2 regions of the Bradyrhizobium sp. WYCCWR15520 genome follow, and region 2 is predicted to be linked to the other one. Evidence: riboswitches for the same ligand, from Rfam matches in the RefSeq annotation. Region 2 holds a riboswitch; the other holds the start of a gene.

Region 1 (7,774 bases), on a different contig from region 2:
AGGCTCGAATGACGAGACGTCGATGAAGACAGGCTGCTGCCCGCGCCACTGCATGTTGTAGGCGGAGCCGTCCTTCAGCGTCCAGCCGTTCTCCAGCGCTTGCGAGAGCACGTCGAGATGCAGCAGCGCCGCATCCTTCAACATCCAAAACGGCCACTCATAGGGATACGAGATGAACGCCAGCCGCTCGTGCCGCACGACGCCGGCCCATCGGCCGGAGAGCTGCGCCATGATCTCCGGGCGGTCTTCCGTCTCGGTGGCGATGACCGCGCCGCTTTCCACGAGTCGCTGAAAGAACTCCGTTTGCCGGAGCTGATGCCAGTTGGCGGTTGCTTCCGCACTCAGGCTCCGAAACACTGCGCCGTCGTGATAGAAAATTCGATTGCTCGCGTCGCGAAATGAGCCGTGCTCGGGGGTCATGTCCTTCGAATTCTATTGGTCGCGGCGGCAGGTCGTTGCATCGGTTCGAGAGCGAGCTCTCCAGGTCTCGTTTCAGAAAGTCTCGTTTCACGAAGCCGCATCGCCGGCTACGGATGAAGCGATCAATCCTTGGTCCGCCCCGCAGCATCGCCGGCTTCGGGTCGATTCCTGCGGAACAGGGTGGTTGCCTTGTGGAAGTAGCCCTTCAACGTGTAGGTCGTCGCGGCCAGCACGCCGAGGATGGCGGTCAGGAGCATGCTGCCGGAACCCGGATCCAGATAGGCGAAGCTCGGGCCGATCGAAATCAAATAGAACGCACTGCCAAGCAGGGCAGTCCAGGTGATGTTCTTCGGGCTTGCGGTCATTTCCGGCGGCCTTTGACAAACGGTTCGACAGAGAATCACGGATATTGCTGGTTGTAGCGGAAGCGCGAAATTCTACCAAGAAGCGAAACGGTTAGCAATTTCAGACACGGCGCAGGGGATGGCCGGTCGCGGAACCGTGCGCCCCGGGCGAGGCTGCGTCTTCTGCGCCCTCGGCGGAAGGGTGGAACGGATGCTGGTTGTGAAGCATCGCCGCGAGCTGGTGCAGTTGGGAATCGCGGAAACCTTCCGCCTCGATCGCCTTTACGGTGGCTAGAACATAGTCGCGGTTGACGCCGGACTGGCCGTGCCCCTGCAACACGTGGCGCAACTGCTCGGCGAGCGACAGCCGACCGGCATATTGCGCGTGGCCGCGATCGACCACGTAGACCAGCGCGCTGACGCGCTCGCGCGCCTCGTTCTCCAGCCACACCGATCGTTTCACCTCGCGATAGACCGAAGTGACCTGCTCGCGTTCGCGCAAATAGGCGATGGTCGCGGTGCTGTGCTTTTCTGCAACCCGGAAAGCGATGCCGCGACAGGCGCCGCCGCGGTCGAGCCCGAGCACGAGACCCGGCTTTTCCGGCGTGCCGCGATGGACGAAGGAATAGACGCAGAGCGCGCGGTGTTCCCCGATCAGCCGCGCCGGCACCCGTTCGATGAAGTCGAAGCCCGGGCGCCACATCAGAGAGCCGTAACCGAACACCCAGAGGTCGCCTGTCGAGAATTCCGTATCGTTGAGTGTGATCGCGGACATGCCCTTGCACCGCTACCAGAACCGACCGGCAAAGCGAAGTGATTTCAATGCCTTTTGTTGTGGGAAGCGGATGCTTACATTCGCCTCAATCGCTAGCCAAAGGACGCCGCATGCCTGACATGACCCCCGCGCCGCGCCGGCGCCCGCTGTGGCGCCTCTTCATCGCGCCTGCACTGCTCCTTGTCGTTGCCGCGGCGTGGAGCGCGTTCTGGTTCTATGCCGCTTCCGAAGCCGGCGTGCGCGCGGATGCATGGGCCGCGCAGGAGGCAAAGGCGGGACGGGTCTATGCATGCGGCAAGCGTTCGGTGGCCGGCTTCCCGTTCCGCTTTGAAGTCCGCTGCGACGACGCCAGCGTTGCGTTGGTTTCGCAGACCGCCGGAGCGCAGGCGCTGTTCACCGCGCGGCTCGGGGAAATCATGGTTATCGCGCAGATCTATCAGCCGAAATTGCTGATCGCCGAATTCAAGGCGCCGGCGACGCTTTCCGATCGCGGCCAGCCGCCGTCGATGAAGGTGAATTGGACCAACGGCCAGAGCAGCATAGTCGGGTTGCCGGATATTCCACAACGCGCCTCCATCGTGTTCGACAATCCCTCGATCGATCGCATCAACGGTCCCGTGCAGACGCCGCTCGCTCGCGCCGGCCGAGCTGGGTTGCACGGGCGCTTCGTCGAGGGCTCGACGAAAGATCATCCCGTGATCGAAACCGCGTTGCAAATAACAAGCGGCAGCGTGCAGGAGCTGCACCCGCTGCTGGCTGCGCCGTTCGATGCCGGCGTCGAGGCCAAGCTCACCGGGTTGAAGGATTTTTCGCCGAAGCCGTGGCCCGAGCGGTTCAGGGAGTTGCAGGCGGCGGGCGGCCATGTCGAAATCGTGCGGTCGCGCATTCAGCAGGGCGATCTGATCTCGGTCGCCGCCGGGACGCTCAATCTCAATGCCCAGGGGCGGATCGACGGCGAATTGCAGATGACGGTGGCGGGGATCGAGAAGGTGATTCCGGCCCTTGGCATCGAAAAGATGCTGGAGGAGGGCGTTCCGCAGGCAACCCTCGATCGCGTCGCACCTGGCGTCAAGACGCAGGACCTCAACAATCTATTCGGCGCGCTCGACCGGGCGATCCCTGGCCTTGGCAAGGTCGTCAAACAGAACGCCAACGCAGGTGTCGCCGCCGGCATCAACGCGCTCGGCAAGGAGACGGAGCTGGAGGGCAAGAAGGCGCGAGCTTTCCCGCTGCGCTTCGCCGACGGCGCGGTGTTTCTCGGGCCGTTCAAAGTGGGGCAGGTGCCGCCGCTGTTTTGATCGCCGTTATTGTTTGCGGGAATCTCTCCACGTTATTGCGAGCGTAGCGAAGCAATCGATCTTTCCCCGTGCGGAGGTATGGATTGCTTCGCTGCGCTTGCAATGATGGATGAGAGAGCGGAGTCTCCTCACTCCCCCTTCTTCTCCAGCGGCGGATGCGGCCGGCCGAAGTCGGGCGCCGCCGAATCCTGGCCGATCTCGACGATGCCGCGGCGGATGGCACGGGTGCGGGTGAAGTGCTCGAACAGCGCCTCTCCGTCATTGCGGCGAATCGCACGCGTGAGTTTCGACAGGTCCTCGTTGAAGGTGCCGAGCATTTCCAGCACGGCTTCCTTGTTGTTCAGGAACACGTCGCGCCACATCGTCGGGTCAGAGGCTGCGATGCGGGTGAAATCGCGAAAACCGCCGGCGGAGAACTTGATCACCTCCGACGACGTCACCTGCGCCAGCTCGTCCGCGGTGCCGACGATGGTGTAGGCGATCAGATGCGGCAGATGGCTGGTGATCGCCAGCACCAGGTCGTGATGATCAGGCGTCATGATCTCGACCTTGGCGCCCATGCCGGCCCAGAACGCGCGCAGCGTTTCGATCGCCATGGGATCGGCGCCGTCGGGCGGGGTTAGAATGCACCAGCGGTTGATGAAGAGTTCGGCGAAGCCGGAGTCGGGCCCCGAATGTTCGGTGCCGGCGACCGGATGCGCCGGCACGAAATGAACGTTGCCCGGCAGGTGTGGCGCCATTTCGCGGACGATGGCGCCCTTGACCGAGCCGACGTCGGAAACGATCGCGCCCGCTTTGAGGAACGGCGCGATCTCCTGCGCCACCGGGCCGCAGGCGCCGACGGGAATGCAGAGGATCACGAGGTCGGCGTCCCCGACGGCTTCCGCGTTGGTCTCCAGCACGCGATCGACGATACCGAGCTCGGTGACCCGCGCGCGGGTTTTCTCCGAGCGCGCCGTGGTGACGATTTCGCTGGCAAGCCCCTGGGCCCGCACAGCGCGCGCGATCGAGCCGCCGATCAGGCCGAAGCCGATCAGCGCGACGCGTCGGAAAATCGGCGCCGCGCTCACTTGACCGCCACGAAGTCGCGCAAGGCTTCGACGACGAGGCGGTTGGCCTCCTCGGTGCCGATGGTCATGCGCAGTGCGTGCGGGAGGCCGTAATTGTTCAGCGCGCGCAGCACCAGGCCGCGTTTGGTGAGAAACGCATCCGCTTCAGTCGAGGTCTTGCCTTTCTCGGTCGGGAAATGGATCAGCACGAAGTTCGCGACGCTGGGCGTCACCTTCAAGCCGAGCTTGCCAATCTCCTCGGTCAGCCAGTTGCGCCATTGCTCGGTAAAGGCCTTCGACATCTGGACATGCGCGGTGTCCTCGATCGCGGCCACCGCCGCCAGCATCGCCGGCGTCGAGACGTTGAAGGGCCCGCGGATCCGGTTGACGGCATCGACGATGTTGGCCGGGCCGAACATCCAGCCGATCCGCAGAGCCGCGAGCCCGTGAATCTTGGAGAAGGTGTGTGTCATCACGGTATTTTCGGTGGTCGCCACCAGCTCCAGCCCTAGCTCGTAGTCGTTACGCGACACGTAGTCGGCGTACGCAGCATCGAGCACCAGCAGCACATGCGGCGGCAGACCGGCGCGCAGCCGCTTGACCTCGTCGAAGGGTACATAGGTGCCGGTCGGGTTGTTCGGGTTGGCGAGCCAGACCAGTTTGGTCTTCGGCGTCACGCGCGCAAGAATGGCGTCGACGTCGGCGGTGAAGTTGGTCTCCGGCGCCACCACGTTCTTGGCGCCGTTCGCCATCGTGGCGATCGGGTAGACCAGGAAGCCGTGGGCGGTCGAGATCGCCTCATCGCCATGGCTGAGATAGGTGTGCGCCAGAAGATTGAGGATTTCGTCCGAGCCGGCGCCGCAGATGATGCGGCTGGGATCGAGACCGTAGGCGCGACCGATCGCCTCGCGCAGCACCTTTGAGGTTCCTTCCGGATAGTCTTCCAGATGCCCGGCGGCGTCCTTGTAGACGGCTATCGCCTTCGGCGACGGCCCGAACGGGGTCTCGTTGGCCGACAGCTTGAACACCTTGCGGCCCGGCTCGGGCACCGGCGTCTTGCCGGGCGTGTAGGGCGCAATATCGAGAATGCCGGGATTCGGCACGGGGCGGTTCATCTTCAACTCCGGAAATGGCAGGCAGCGTTTAAGGCTTCGCAGACCCGTTCGGGGGCACCGTATAGCGTGTTGCGTGGCTGCCGACGAGGGCCGAAGAACGCACCGAGGCCCCGGCCTGGATCAGGGCGGCTTTGATCTTTTCGAAGCCGGTGCCTGCGTCCGAGACCAGAAGCGCCGCGCCGTCGAAGGCGGTATCGGGCACGGCGACGATTTCGGCGAGCGGGGCCAGCGCACGGGCGACATCGGCGTTCCACCCCGAGACGCGGACGCTCCACATCTCGACTTCCGTCACCATGGCGTCGTCGGCGACCCGCGAGATCACGAACACGGGCAGCGCCGCCGGATGATCGGCGCGTTCGAGGAACGGCAGCCGGGCGATGATCTTCGGCGCGCCATCGGCTTCCAGCGCATTCCACCACGGCGTGCGGCTCGACACCGCCGAGACCAGCGCCAGATCGCCCTTCGATTTCGCCACCGCCTCGACGGCGGCCTGCGCGCTGAAATGGCCGACATAGGGCACCACGAAGCCGAAGTGAAAGCGTGCCGAGTCCCGCATCGCGGGCTCGCCGACCGAGACGTCCGCATGCACCGAGAACGGCGCCTGGACGTAAGTGAAGGTCGAGATGATGACGCGCCAGATACTTTCGATGGTGTCGAGCGGCAGGATGCCGCGATGGCGCCGGACGAGCTCGCGCATCATGCTGGCCTCGCGCGCCGGGCGAAATGCCGAGCCGACTTCCTGGGTCTGCTTCACCTGGATCAGCCGGTCGATAATGTCGCCGCGCGCCATCAGCAGGCGATGGACCTGCTCGTCGATCGCGTCGATCTCCTTGCGCAATTCCTGCAGCGAGGGCGGAGCCGGGGGAGCTTTGGACATCTCAGAAACCTTCAGGGCCGGATCGATCCGAAATCACCGGCAATCATGGCCATTGATTAGAAAAGACGGCCGCTGAAAGCAAAGAGAAACGTCAGATCCGCCATGATCCTCGCAGGGTTAACCATGCGCTGCCTTGACGGGGGACCTGCTTCGGACTAGCTTTGTTCCATTCCGTGGTCATTTGAGCCGGCCGGCTTGCAGCCACGTTAAACAACTCGCTAAACAGGCCGGGGACAGAGTTGATCCCGGCCGAACCTTTCGTTCAGGCCGGGTTTTTTATGGCCTGACTTCTGTCTGGAGCCTCCGCAAGGAGGTTGGTCGTCGATGACAAATTTGCAGTCGGTATCCAGTCCGTCGATTCACAGCGAGGACCGCGCCCACGAGGCCGATCATCCGACTTCGACGGTGGCGAAGTTCGGCGTCGAGCAGCCGCTAAAGCTCGATTGCGGCATTGATCTCGCGCCGTTCCAGATCGCGTATCAGACCTATGGCGAGCTGAACGCCGATCGCTCCAACGCGATCCTGATCTGCCACGCGCTGACGCTGGATCAGCATGTCGCCAATGTGCATCCCCTGACCGGCAAGGCCGGCTGGTGGGAAATCATGGTCGGCCCCGGCCGTCCGCTCGATACCGACAAGTACTTCATCATCTGTTCGAACGTGATCGGCGGCTGCATGGGATCGACCGGTCCGGCCTCGACCAATCCGGCGACCGGCAAAGCCTGGGGGCTGGATTTCCCGATCATCACCATCCCCGACATGGTCCGCGCGCAGGCCTTGCTGCTCGACCGGCTGGGCATCGAGACACTGCTCTGCGTGATCGGCGGATCGATGGGCGGCATGCAGGTGCTGCAATGGACCGCCGCCTATCCGGAGCGGGTGTTTTCGGCGCTGCCGGTGGCGTGCAGCACGCGCCATTCGGCGCAGAACATCGCGTTTCACGAACTCGGCCGGCAGGCCGTGATGGCTGACCCGGACTGGCACCATGGGCGCTATTTCGAACGCAACACCCATCCGCATCGCGGGCTGGCGGTGGCGCGGATGGCAGGGCACATCACCTATCTCTCCGACGCGGCGCTGCATCGCAAGTTCGGACGGCGGATGCAGGACCGCGAGCTGCCGACGTTTTCGTTCGACGCGGATTTCCAGGTCGAAAGCTATCTGCGTTATCAGGGATCGTCCTTTGTCGAGCGTTTCGACGCCAACAGCTACCTCTATCTGACGCGGGCGATGGACTATTTCGATATCGCCGCCGACCACAACGGCGTGCTGGCGCAGGCGTTTCGCGGCATCAAGACCCGCTTCTGCGTGGTGTCATTCACTTCCGACTGGCTGTTCCCGACCTCGGAATCGCGCGCGCTGGTGCATGCGCTGAACGCATCGAGCGCGCGGGTGTCGTTTGCCGAGATCGAGACCGACCGCGGCCACGACGCCTTCCTGCTCGACGTGCCCGAGTTCTTCGACATTTCCCGCGCCTTCCTGGAATCCGCGGGCAAGGCGCGCGGCCTTGACGTTACGGGAGGCTGACATGGCGTTGCAGGAACAGGCCTTGCCGCTCGGCGGCATCGCTCCCGATCGCACCGGCAAGCATCGCACCGATCATCTGCTCGTCGCCGAAATGATTTCGGCCGGCTCAAAAGTGCTCGACGTCGGCTGCGGCGACGGCGAACTCTTGCAACTGCTGGAGAGCCGCGGCATCGATGGCCGCGGCATCGAGCTGTCGCGCGAGGGCGTCAACCGCTGCGTCGCCAGGGGGCTGGCCGTGGTGCAGGGCGACGCCGATACCGATCTCGTCAATTATCCCGACGATGCTTTCGACTACGTGATCCTGTCGCAGACGCTGCAGGCGACGCGGCAGCCGAAGACCGTGCTGGAGAATCTGTTGCGCATCGGCCG
Region 2 (7,774 bases):
AACCACCAACCGCCGGCGAGGATAAACAGCAGTCGCGCTGTTTGCGCCAGCACCGGGCCGATCACCTTGGCCGCGCCTTGCGATGAAAAATAGCACGTCGTGGCAAGGCCGAGGAAGGCATACATCGGCGCCGCCGTAGACAAATACTGCCGGCTGGCAGCTCGCACGCTCGCATCATCGGTGAACAGATTTACCCAGATGTCGGGGAATGCAGCGATGAAGCTCGCGACCGCGCCGACCGAGACGAAGGCCACGAGCCCCGCGATCCAACAAATCCTGCGGGCCCGCGCAATGCGCTCTGCCCCGATCGCCATGCCGACCATCGGCACCGTGGCAATGCCGACGGCGAATGCGATCGAGGTCAGCATGAATTCGAGCCGCGCGCCGATGCCGTAGCCGGCGAGGATCTCAGTGCCGAAACTCGCCAGCATGTGGGTGAAGATGCTGATGGTGAGCACCGACTGGAGCGGCGAGAAGCAGGCAATGGCGCCTACCTTCAAAATGTCGATGAACATCGGCCAGCGAATGCGAAGGCCCCGGATCTTCGGAACGACGCGCGCGCGGCCCGAGAACAGATACCATGTCATCACGGAAATGCTGATGAGGTAGGCGATCAGCGAGCCGGCCGCGACGCCGCGCATACCGAATTGCGGGATCGGGCCGAGGCCCAAGCCCAGCGTGCCGCCGAGAATGATCTGGCAAACCGCCGACGAGAGCATCAAGGCCGACGGCAGCTTCATGTTGCCGGTGCCGCGCAAGATGCCCGACATCGTGTTCATCAGCCACGGCACCACGGCGCCGCCGAAGAAGATTTGCGTATAGGCGACCGCCTGCGTCAGGACGTTGCCGCGGCCGCCGAGCAGTTCGAGCAGCGCGGGCCCGAAGATCAGCATGCCCAGCATGAAGACGAGACCGAAGCACAAGCCGATCAATAGCGCGTGCGAAGCAAGGGCGGAGGCACGATCGCGGTCGCCGGCACCGAGCGCACGCGCGATCGCCGATGCCACGCCGCCGCCCATCGCACCGCCGGACATCGTCATCGTCAGGATCACGGTCGGAAACACCAGCGCCATCGCCGCCAGCGATTCCACGCCCAGGCGCCCGATATAGGAGGTCTCGGCGATGACGACGCAGGTGCCTGCGGTGAGCGCGATCACGTTCGGCCAGGCAAGCCACAACAATGTGCGCAGGATCGGCCCGTCGAGCAGCGCGTTCTTCGCCCGCGGCTCCGGCGGCGGCAGCGGACGCTCCTTTTCGTCCACGGGAATTTCGGCGACGCCGAGGTCGGACATTTCTGCTCCCCGCGCGCGGTCTTTGGTGGCCGCGGCGCGCTGTTTCCTAGCATGGCAGAGGACGATTCCGCGTGCACGGGGCGCAATGGGGCCCTGCGGGATTGCAGGCGGGGCCATACGTCCGCCACCTGCGCGGGCCACGCCGCCGGCCAGCCACTTCACAGGGAATTCATGCCGGCTCGACGAACGTTCGAGCCGGCACCGCATTGTCAAGGCAATAATCCCGGGAACCTCGCCATGCGCAAGCATATCCCTTTGGCCATCTGCGTCAGCGCGTTGGCGCTGCCGCTGGCCGCATGCAACGATCCCAAGGAGACAGCGACGGTGGCGCAGACCTATGGTCCTTCGCCGACGCTGCCGGCGCCGGAACATTCATGGATCCCGACCGTCGAGATCGCCTCGGTCAACCGCTGGCCGGACGGCGCCAAGCCGACCGCCGCCAATGGCATGACGGTCACCGCCTTTGCCACCGGGCTCGATCACCCGCGCACCGTCTACACGCTGCCGAATGGCGACGTGCTGGTCGCCGAGAGCAACGCGCCGCCGAAGCAGAGCGGCTTCAGCATCAAGGGCTTCATCTACGGACTGGCGCAGAGCTGGGCGGGCGCGGGCGTGCCGAGTGCCAACCGCATCACGCTGTTGCGCGACGCCGATGGCGACGGCGTGGCCGAGACCCGCAGCGTGTTTCTGAGCAACCTGAATTCGCCGTTCGGCATGGTGCTGGTCGGCGAGGATTTCTATGTCGCCAATGCCGACGCGATCGTGAAATTCACGTACCGCGAGGGGGACACCAAGATCAGTGCGCCCGGCGTCAAGCTGGCGGACCTGCCGGCCGGCCCCCTCAATCATCACTGGACCAAGGACCTGACGGCGAGCGCCGACGGCAGCAAGCTTTATGCAACCGTCGGCTCCAACAGCAATATCGGCGAGAACGGCATGGAGGCCGAGAAGGATCGCGCCGCGGTGCTGGAGGTCGACCGTGCCAGCGGCCAATGGCGTGTGTTCGCGTCGGGCCTGCGCAATCCCAATGGTCCGGCATGGAATCCGACGACGGGCGAGCTCTGGGTCGTCGTCAACGAGCGCGACGAGCTCGGCAACGATCTGGTGCCCGATTACATGACTTCGGTGAAGGACGGCGCGTTCTACGGCTGGCCGTACAGCTATTTTGGCGATCGCGTCGATACCCGCGTCGAACCGCGGCGGCCCGACCTGGTGCAGAAGGCGATGGCGCCCGATTATGCGCTCGGCGCGCATACGGCGTCGCTCGGGCTTGCGTTCAACACCGGCAATCTGTTTCCGCCGGATATGGAGGGCGGCGCCTTCATCGGCCAGCACGGCTCGTGGAATCGCAAGCCGCGCTCAGGCTACAAGGTGATCTTTGTGCCCTTCAAGGACGGCAAGCCATCGGGTCCGCCGCAGGACGTGCTGACCGGCTTCCTCAACGACAACGGCGAAGCGCAGGGCCGTCCCGTCGGCGTGCGGCTCGACAAGCAGGGCGCGCTGCTGGTGGCTGACGATGTCGGCAACACGGTGTGGCGCGTGACGCCGGCGGCGAAATCGGCGGCGCGGTAGCGCTTCGCCGTCATTGCTAGCGAAGCGACGTGTCCGCCCCTGCTTTAGCCAAGGCGGAAGCAATCCCATCGCACGGCGTAACGGATAGATGGATTGCTTCGTCGCCTTCGCTCCTCGCAATGACGGCGAACGGTGAGCTACACCCGGAAATGCTTGCTCAGCTTCAGCCCCTGCGCCTGATAGTTCGAGCCGATGCGCTGGCCGTACATGGCGTCGGGGCGCGACAGCATCTTCTCATAGACCAGGCGGCCGACGATCTGGCCGTGCTCGAGGATGAACGGCACCTCGCGCGAGCGCACTTCGAGCACGGCGCGCGCGCCCTGCCCGCCGGCGCCGGCATAGCCGAAGCCGGGATCGAAGAATCCCGCATAGTGCACGCGGAATTCGCCGACCAGCGGATCGAACGGCACCATTTCGGCGGCGTAATCCGGCGGCACCTGCACGGCCTCCTTGGAGGCCAGGATGTAGAACTCGCCGGGATCGAGGATGAGGCTGCCGTCGGATCGCGCCGGGATCGGCTCCCAGAATTCGTCGACGCCATAGCCGCCGCGACGGTCGACATCGACGACACCGGTGTGGCGCTTGGCGCGGTAGCCGACGAAGCCGCCGGAATTCTTGCCGGACAGATCAACCGAGAGTGCGACGCCATTGGCCAGATCGGCGTCGTCGATGTCGACCAGCCGTTCGGCGTCATGCAGCGCATCGAGTTCGTCGGCATTAAGGATGGCGTCACCGGTGCGGAAGCGCACCTGGCTGAGCCGCGAGCCTTCGCGCAGCAGCACCGGAAACGTCTTCGGGCTGATCTCGGCATAGAGCGGGCCGTGATAGCCGGCGCCGATCATGTCGAAGCGGCGGGTGCCGTCGGCAATCACGCGCGTGAACACGTCGAGCCGCCCCGTCGAGCTCTTCGGATTGGCGGCGGCCACGATCTCGGGCGGCAAGGCGAGACTTTCCAGCAGCGGGACGATGTAGACGCAATTGGTCTCCAATACCGCGCCGTCGGAGAGATTTATTTCATGCAACTTCAATTCGTCGATGCGCTCGGCAACGGTCGCGCCGGGACCGGGCAGGAAGCTCGCCCGCACCCGGTAGGCGATGTCGCCAAGGCGCAGGTCGAGGCTCGCCGGCTGGATCTGGCTTTCGACAAAGGGATAGGCCGGCAGGATCAGGCCCGCATCCGCCATCGCCGCGATCATGCGGTCGGGCAGAATCCCGTTGGCGTCGGGCGGTAGCGTGAACGACACGGCGCGGTCCTCTGAGGTGGCCCTTTCGGATGCCCAAATGTCATCCAAACCTCGCAAATATGGGCTTTTAGGGGTTATCTGATGGCCGCCTTGACTGAAAGGGCGCAAGCGAATATCAGCATGACTTATCCCGTGGTGATTTGAGCCGGCCGGCTTGCAGCCACGTTAAATAAATCGCTAAACAGGCCGGGGACACGTGTGATCCCGGCCTGGGGAAATTTTTCCAGGCCGGTTTTTTGTGACCATTTTCCAGTGGTCACGGCGGAGGTCACATGTCTGAAGTTGGTTCTACCAAGCGCTATCGTCCCGAAACCCGCCTCGTCCATGGCGGCACCCTGCGCTCGCAATTCGGCGAGACGTCGGAAGCGCTGTTTCTCACCCAGGGTTACGTCTACGAGAGCGCCGAGCAATGCGAGGCGCGCTTCAAGGGCGAGGATCCCGGTTTTATCTATTCGCGCTATTCCAATCCCACGATCTCGATGTTCGAGCGCCGCATGATCGAGCTCGAGGGCGCGGAAGCCGCCCGCTCCACCGCCACCGGCATGGCCGCGGTGACGACCGCGATCCTGGCGCCGCTCAGGGCCGGCGATCACGTGGTCGCCTCGAAGGCCCTGTTCGGCTCGTGCCTTTACGTTGTGCAGGACCTCCTGCCGCGCTACGGTATCGAAACGACGCTGGTCGACGGTCTCGATCTCGACCAATGGCAGCGCGCATTGCGGCCTAACACCAAGACCTTCTTCCTGGAGAGTCCGACCAATCCGACGCTCGATGTGCTCGATATTCCCTCGATTGCCGAGATCGCGCACAGGGGCGGCGCCCGGCTGGTCGTCGACAACGTGTTCGCCACCCCGATCTGGCAGAGCCCGCTGTCGCTCGGCGCCGACGTCGTGGTCTACTCCGCGACCAAGCACATCGACGGCCAGGGCCGCTGCCTCGGCGGCATCATTCTCTCGTCCGAAGCCTTCATCGCCGAGCACCTGCACAACTTCATGCGCCAGACCGGGCCGTCGCTGTCGCCGTTCAACGCCTGGGTCCTGCTCAAGGGCCTGGAGACGCTTGGCGTGCGGGTGCGCGCGCAGACCGACAACGCGGCGAAGCTCGCCGAGACGCTGGCAAGCCATCCGAAGATCTCGCGATTGATCTATCCCGGCCGCGCCGATCATCCGCAGGCGGAGCTGGTGAAGAAGCAGATGCGCGGCGGTTCGACGCTGGTCGGCTTCGAGGTGAAGGGCGGCAAGGCGGCCGCCTTCCGCGTCCTCAATGCCTTGAGGCTTGCGAAGATCTCCAACAATCTCGGCGATGCCAAGAGCCTCGTCACCCATCCCGCGACGACGACGCATCAGCGCCTCACGCCCGAGGCGCGCGCCGAACTCGGCATCAGCGAGGGCTTCATTCGCTTCTCGGCAGGCCTCGAGCATGCAGACGATCTGATCGAGGATGTTGCGCAGGCGCTGGAGAAGGCGTAGCGGGCGAATGGCGAATAGCATCTTCACCATTCGCTATTCGCTACTTCCTATTCGCCAACATCACATCGGCCGATAGGCCCGCACATCCGCCGGCACGGCGACGCCGAGCTTGATCTGGCCGACCGACTTGATGATGTCGTCGCCGAGCAGTTGCGCGAAGCAGGCGTAGCCCCAGTCGCTCATGTGCAGGCCGTCGGCGATCACGAAATTCTCGATCGGGATTGCCTGCTTTTCGTGCCAGTCCTTCATCACCGCAAAGCGCGGGAAGACGCCGACCTTGCGCAGCTCGGCGACCTTGTTGAGCAGCGACATCATCTTGCCGGCGCTCTCGGCGTGCTCGTTGACGCGCGGCGAATATTGCGGATCGATCAGCACGACGTCGGCGCCCGCGGCCTGAATGCGCCCGATGCCTTCCTCGACGAGTTTTGCCGTCTCGGCGGGATCAAGATTACGCAACACCGCGTTGGTGCCGACCTGCCAGATCACCAGATCCGGATGCATATCGAGAACGGAGGTCTCCAGCCGCTTCATCATTTCCGGCGCGTCCTCGCCGCCCTTGCCGGCATTGACGACGGCGATGTTCGCGGTCGGATATTGCCGGCGCAATTGCGCGGCGAGCCGGTTGGGATAGTTGAATTCCGGCGAAGTCGCGCCGTAGCCCGCAGTCGACGACGATCCGAACGCCACGATCACCACCGGCTGGCCGGCGACGAGCTTGCTCGCGACGCGCGGCAGCGAGCCCATCGATTTGGAGCCGCCCTTGGGCGGCAGGCACGGAACGCGGTTAAAAATGTCGCTGGCCGATTTCGCGACCTCCTTCACCTTGTCGATCGCCTTGCCGGTAACGCCCTTCTGCGCCGCCGGATTGGCGGCCGCCGACGGCGCGGCCTGTGGCGCGGTGGTTTCGGCCGGCTTCCTCTCAGCCTTGTTTTCAGTTTGGACGCTATCGGACAGCGCCGCCTGCTGGGCGGTCTGTTGCGGGGCCGTCTGGGCATGCATCGGCAAGACCGAGGCAGGCGTCAGCAGCGCCAGGCCCGCGGCGGAGACAGTCAGCAATATCGACAAACGAAAAGGGCAGTGACGACTCATCAACGCTAGTTCCCTAATTCTGCTGCGCCTGGTCGAGGCGGGCCGCATCGAGCACAAACTTCGACAATGCGCGGCCAAGGCAGGCATGAACCCGTTTGGCCATGTCGGTCCCGTGAAAAGTACTGAACAGGTCGAAATCTCCGGCGTCGTTCCAGTGACGCATGATGGCAAAGCGGTCGAACAGGGGAACCCCGTGCTGCTGCGCCACCACGCGCATATTATCTAGGTACGGCGGCGCGGAAATCATGGTTTCCGTCCGCGGGCTGTATTGCAGATTGACCAAAATCACGTCAGTTCCCGCATTTTGCAGCGCAACAACGCCGTCATCGACAGCACCGCGAAAGTCGTCGGGATCGACGGATCGCATAGCATCGACGGTTCCGGTCTGCCAGATGACCAAAGTAGGCCTTTTTGCTTCCACCAGCTTAACAAGGGTGGTGTCTACCTCCTCGGCGGTCTTCCCGCTCTGTAGTTCTACGGAGAGGTTGACCGGGATCGAGGGTAGCTTCTCCTTCAGGGCCGCCTGCAGCTTGGCCGGATAGGCACTGGCCTCGGAGGACAGGATGGTCGACGACCGGCTCCCGACCACCAGGACGGTCAGCGGCCGGGCGTTCTTGACGGCCTCGGCGACCTTCGGAAGCGTGCTCTCGGTGGAGAGAAGATAGCCGGGAACTTCACAGCTCTGCGGGGCGGCATCCTGGGCACGCGCGGAAGCCGTGGCTGCCAGACCCGCCAGCAGCGTCAGGGCCAGCACAGCTCCGGGACGGGGCCTCATACGCTTCCCCCCGCCATATCGGCATTGATGACCGGCTTTTTCGTTTTCGACGCTCCCTTGTCGGCCGAATGCTTGTACCACGAAATCACCCACGCCACGCCCCACATGATGAGGATGCCGGCAAGGCTGATCAGGGCGTGCATGAGGGCACCCCCGCCAACTTCGGCCAGCACGAAATGCCCCGCAAAGGCCAGGAAGACGCCAAGGCAGAATATCTCAAGCGAATGCTGGCCGCAGAGGATCAATGGTCGCAGCCAGCGCGATTTGAGGCCCGACCAACTCCGGGGCAGGAAACGCACGGTGAGCGCCGCCAGCGCCAGGAAATGGGCGAACCGC

Evidence for each region. Region 2 has a riboswitch for S-adenosylmethionine ahead of AC0QUY_RS31160 (O-succinylhomoserine sulfhydrylase). Riboswitches for the same ligand answer to the same signal wherever they lie in the genome.
Region 1: it holds a riboswitch for S-adenosylmethionine, as region 2 does, so the genes downstream of both, metX (homoserine O-acetyltransferase MetX) here and AC0QUY_RS31160 (O-succinylhomoserine sulfhydrylase) in region 2, are expected to answer to the same signal.

What each region holds. Positions count from the first base shown of each region.
Region 1 covers NZ_JBWBWM010000046.1:26,886-34,659, forward strand. Annotated here, with positions in the region: gene AC0QUY_RS35635 (class I SAM-dependent methyltransferase) at 1-420, opposite strand, end outside; gene AC0QUY_RS35640 (hypothetical protein) at 543-785, opposite strand; gene AC0QUY_RS35645 (gamma-glutamylcyclotransferase) at 886-1,539, opposite strand; gene AC0QUY_RS35650 (DUF2125 domain-containing protein) at 1,650-2,837, shown strand; gene AC0QUY_RS35655 (prephenate/arogenate dehydrogenase family protein) at 2,966-3,907, opposite strand; gene hisC (histidinol-phosphate transaminase) at 3,904-5,001, opposite strand; gene AC0QUY_RS35665 (chorismate mutase) at 5,030-5,878, opposite strand; SAM riboswitch at 6,042-6,121, shown strand; gene metX (homoserine O-acetyltransferase MetX) at 6,203-7,405, shown strand; gene metW (methionine biosynthesis protein MetW) at 7,407-7,774, shown strand, end outside.
Region 2 covers NZ_JBWBWM010000032.1:88,417-96,190, forward strand. Annotated here, with positions in the region: gene AC0QUY_RS31145 (MATE family efflux transporter) at 1-1,292, opposite strand, end outside; gene AC0QUY_RS31150 (PQQ-dependent sugar dehydrogenase) at 1,530-2,864, shown strand; gene AC0QUY_RS31155 (2'-deoxycytidine 5'-triphosphate deaminase) at 3,002-4,108, opposite strand; SAM riboswitch at 4,231-4,310, shown strand; gene AC0QUY_RS31160 (O-succinylhomoserine sulfhydrylase) at 4,381-5,574, shown strand; gene AC0QUY_RS31165 (SGNH/GDSL hydrolase family protein) at 5,635-6,663, opposite strand; gene AC0QUY_RS31170 (SGNH/GDSL hydrolase family protein) at 6,677-7,438, opposite strand; gene AC0QUY_RS31175 (OpgC domain-containing protein) at 7,435-7,774, opposite strand, start outside.